2 regions of the Aestuariirhabdus haliotis genome follow, and region 2 is predicted to be linked to the other one. Evidence: predicted binding sites of a transcription regulator. Region 2 holds the regulator's gene; the other holds the start of a gene.

Region 1 (2,400 bases), on a different contig from region 2:
GCTTTTTCACATTCACTCCATGAACGTATACGCGAAGGTGTATGGGAGGGGGGCAGAGGCCGCAAGAATACCGTTTTTTCCGGTTTGGTTAATGCTCCGTCCCCGCGTATATCCATAGGGGTTCGGTGTTGCCGGCGCGCTCAAAGCCGAGGGCTTGATAGAAGGCAATGGCTTCCTCATCGGCGGTCAGCATCTGCTGATGAAAATCGCTATAAACCGATTGCATGGCCATCATCATCTTGCGACCAATGCCCTGACCCTGATAATCCGGATGCACAAGCATATGGGGGTAGTAGACGACCAGATGGCCGTCGGAAATGGCGTTGCCGATACCGACCAATGTGCCGTCAACACGAGCGGTAACCAGTGTGTGAGAATTGCGCAGCCCTGCAATAAGCTGCTCCGGTTTATCCGCCGATGACCAGCCGTTGGCGCGGTAGAGCTCGATCACTTCCGTGACCTCAATAGCACCGTTGAGTTCTATCTGGATATCCATATCGAATGATCTTGGCGGTTGTTTATACGAGGAGGTTGTTGCAGAAGAATATCACGGGATGATGGACTGTTGAACGGTGGGAATGAAACAGAACCCCTGGCGCAATCTCTGTTATTGCGCCAGGGGGGAAGGAGGTTATCAGGCCGTCGCTTCGGTATGCTTTTTCAACATATCGAATAGCTCATCCTTCAGCTTCAAGCGGCTCTTTTTCCTGTTTGCCAGATATTCATCCGACGGGGTTTCGACACCCTCTTCAATGCGGTGCACCTCGTGCTCGACATCATGGTAGGCGTCAAACAGTTTGGCGAAATGCGCATTGTTCATTTTCAAGTGGTGAATCTGGTCTCTGTACTCCGGCAGTTCGTGAACAAGATCGTGTTTCTCTATTGGCATAGGGCGGTCCTTTTATTGTGTCGGTATTTTTTCTTATCTTCAGTGTGCGCTCTCTGTGGAGACAAACCCTGATAGAGATCAATTCAGGGCAACATTGAGTGACTCAGGTTTTCCCTAAAGTTGCGTGATGCCATCTTCTGAAACTCGAGGCTCGTTAAGCCGAGCCAATGACCTGCCCCAGCCACTGGTCAAATGCCTGCGCCGGCAGGGCACCGCTCTGGCGGGCGATCTCCTTACCATCACGAAACAGCATCAGGGTGGGAATGCTGCGAATGGCATAACGCTGGGCCAGGGCCTGTTCGGCTTCGGTTTCCAGTTTGACGAAGCGCGCTCTGGGTTCCCAGCGGGCAGCGGCCTGCTCAAAGGTGGGGGCGAACTGAACACAGGGAGCGCACCAGGTTGCCCAGAAGTCCACCACCACCGGAATGCTGGATTTCAATACCAGATTATTGAAGTTACCGCTGTTGGCGATCACTGGCTTGGCGCTCAGAACGGGTAGCTTGCAACGACCACAGGAGGGCTTGTCAGCCAGGCGTTCGCGGGGAATACGATTGAATGTGCTGCAGTGGGCGCAGGCCAGGGTGATGGTAGTCATAGAGAGCTCATTGTTGGATGTTGGGTGAGGCAATGCTCGTGCAGCGTGCGCCGCATTGCGATTGCCGTGCCTGTTATTACTGTTTCAGCCATTGGCTAAAGCATTGCAGGTTTGGATCGCCGGACTGCTGTTCCGGATACACCAGGTAATAGGCTTTACCGCTTCTGACACGAGTGTTGAAAGGGGCGATTAAACGCCCCTGGGACAGTTCCGGTGCGCTCAGGGTCAGGTCGCCAATAGTAATACCAAAACCTTGCAGGGCGGCGTTGGTGGCCAGGTCGAGGGTGTCAAAGTGCTGGTTGTGTTCGGCGCTGAGTCCGGCCAGTTGGGCCGCCTGTAACCAGAGCTGCCAGTCGTGCTGGTTATCGCTGGCGTGCAGCCAGGTGAGTTGGCACAGCTGCTGACGATTAGGGATGTGGTTGCCCTCGATCAGCTCGGGGGAGCACATCGGGGTTAGCACCTCGTCGAACAATAGGTGATATTCCAGCCCCGGTTCGTCGGCCTGCCCATAGAGGATGGCGGCGTGGAAGTGTTCGGTCGCGAAATTGATACCATGGCGCACGGTGGAGGTGAGCTCAATCTCCAGCTGCGGATAGCGACTGCGAAAGCTGATCAGGCGCGGCAACAGCCAGGGCATGATGCAGGTGGGTGCCTTGACAGGAATTCTGTCGTCATCCGCCAGCAGCCCATCCATGGCGTGGGTCAGGGTGGCAAGCGCCTGTTCCACCTGTGGCAAAAAACGCATGCCTTGTACGGTCAGGCTCAGGCCCCGGGCGTGGCGGTTAAACAGGCTGACGCCCAATTGCTGTTCGAGCGCGATCACCTGCCGGCTCACTGCGCTTTGAGTCAAGCTCAGTGCTGTAGCAGCATGAGTAAAATTAAGATGCTCCGCGGTCACGACAAAGGTCTGCAGTTC
Region 2 (2,400 bases):
AGCTGGCAATCGCCCAGGAGTCCGGAGCCCTGCACCGTAACTTCCAGGGCTACACTACCCATGCTCACTGCGATCTGGTCGGCATGGGCGTATCATCTATCAGTCAGGTGAACGGGGCTTACAGCCAAAACCATGCCGACATCAAGATGTACATGAACCGCATCGAGAACCATCAGTTTGCCATCAAACGCGGTCTGGTCATGAACAAGGATGACTTTATTCGTCAGGCGGTTATTTCCCAACTCATTTGCCATTTTGAGCTGGATTTTGCTGCGGTTGAGCAACGCTGGGATATCAACTTCAAGAATTACTTCGCTGCAGAGCTGGATCAATTAAAACCCATGGCCGAAGACGGTTTGATCACCCTCGATGAACAGGGTATCGAGGTCACTGGTCGAGGCCGCCTGCTGATTCGCAATATTTGCATGCAGTTTGACCATTATCTGGGCCAGGAAAGCAACAAGGGACGCTTTTCGAAGGTTATCTAGCCCTGGCTTGCAAGCATAACGTTCTATGAGTAAATCCTCCCAGAGCACTGTCCACAAAAGTGCATTGCGTGCTCTGTTTGTTTTGTGAGTAATTTCCCCTACAATATGTCGGAATATAATCTGACATATTAAAGGGTCTTGTCCCCGCCTATGAGCTCTAAACTCACCGTGAAGCACGTCAACCATGTCGCCTGCAAGGAATGTAGTCTGAGTTCCCTCTGCCTGCCGATTGCCCTGGCGATGGATGAAATTGATCAACTGGACGACATCATCAAGCGGGGCCGCCCACTAAAAAAGGGTGAACACCTGTTTCTTGAAGGAGATCCCTTCACCTCAATCTACGCCGTGCGTTCCGGGGCTTTGAAAACCTATACCTCAACCAACGAAGGCGAAGAGCAAATCACGGGGTTTCAGCTACCCAGTGAAATCCTCGGTCTAAGCGGTATGGATGGCGACACCTACCCGGTTTCTTCCCAGGCCATGGAAACCACTATGATCTGCGAGATTCCGTTTGAACGCCTCAATGAGCTTTCCGACAAACTGCCCAAGTTACAAAAGCAGTTAATGCTGCTGATGAGCCGCCGCATTCGCGACGACCAACAGATGATGCTATTGCTCAGCAAGAAGAACGCCGATGAGCGTATCGCAACCTTCCTGGTTAACCTGTCTGCACGATTCCGACGCCGCGGCTACTCTTCCCACGCCTTTCGCCTGTCGATGTCTCGCAATGAAATGGGCAACTATCTGGGGCTTGCCGTTGAAACCGTCAGCCGGGTTTTCACCCGTTTTCAGCGTAATGGCCTGATCGAAGCCAACGGCAAGGATATCAACATCATTGATTCCGAACGCTTGTGTGCACTGGCCGGCGGCCGCGTGATCGACAATCCAAAAGATTCCGCTCAATCGTTGTAATTCCGCTTAAGGATCCCGGATGATTTTTGACGAGTACTTTATCAAATCCCTCGTGCGCCCCATTCCAGACTGGCCACAACCCGGGGTTACCTTTCGCGATATCACTCCGCTGTACCTATCTCCCAAAGCGCAAAGAATGGTTGCCGACAGCTTTATACAGCGTTATGTAGAGACCGACATCACTCATATTGCCGCTCTTGATGCCCGTGGCTTTTTGCTCGGTTCGGTTCTGTCCTACGAGCTCAACAAACCCCTGGTGCTCTTTCGCAAGCAAGGCAAACTTCCAGCTGAAACTCTGGAAGAAGCGTACGATATCGAATACGGTCAAGCGGTGCTGGAGGTTCACAAAGACGCCATCCCTGCCGCTGCCAAAGTATTGCTACTGGACGACCTGATAGCTACCGGCGGTACCCTTTGCGCCGCAGCATCGCTGGTCAAGCAGCTTGATGCCACTATTTATGAAGCTGCCGCTATCATTGACTTGCCCGATCTTGGTGGCAGTCAAAAGCTTCAGGATCTCGGTATTCCAACCTATACCCTATGCGCCTTTTAGGCTATCAGCCCCACAAGATTGCGCTATATATTGGGTTCTTGAACACTTAAGGCAACTCTGATTAATTCAGATGAACTCTGGCTTTCAGGCGAATCCGGAATCGCGGCACGTCTTGGCAGTAAGGTCTAGACCTTTCAAATAAGGCGTAACAAAGAGTCTGGGGTCGCCTGAAAGCCCCGTAGGGCGGTTCTAAAAATGATTTTCTCGGTGTTGAAACCCTTGTCCAGGTCTCGACATGAACGGCGGGCTTCGCCTTGATAAAAACCATTTTTAGGATCCGCAGAGATCTATCTGAATTAATCAGAGGTGCCTTAAATAAGCAAATCGACTAAGTGTTAGTTATGGACATAGCCAATCATTCCCAAAAACCCATAAAAATCCTATAAAACAGCCTGTTAGCTTTATCTGTTAAGTCTAAAATTAGATTCAACAGCTAACTTCATGCTG

The links. Region 2 encodes FNR, which switches genes on or off when oxygen is low (the NO sensors DNR and NnrR bind a similar motif). Its sites were predicted from a motif close to TTGATNTANATCAA; they were not measured.
Region 1: a site for FNR is predicted at 958-971, ahead of MIB40_RS18440 (YdcH family protein). Genes of this name have one in related genera too.

The regions. Positions count from the first base shown of each region.
Region 1 is NZ_JAKSDZ010000066.1:779-3,178, forward strand. Features, by position in the region: gene MIB40_RS18430 (DUF3592 domain-containing protein) at 1-10, opposite strand, end outside; gene MIB40_RS18435 (GNAT family N-acetyltransferase) at 89-496, opposite strand; gene MIB40_RS18440 (YdcH family protein) at 635-889, opposite strand; gene trxC (thioredoxin TrxC) at 1,044-1,484, opposite strand; gene MIB40_RS18450 (LysR substrate-binding domain-containing protein) at 1,561-2,400, opposite strand, start outside.
Region 2 is NZ_JAKSDZ010000010.1:24,571-26,970, reverse strand. Features, by position in the region: gene hemN (oxygen-independent coproporphyrinogen III oxidase) at 1-488, shown strand, start outside; gene fnr (fumarate/nitrate reduction transcriptional regulator Fnr) at 639-1,400, shown strand; gene MIB40_RS08770 (adenine phosphoribosyltransferase) at 1,420-1,953, shown strand.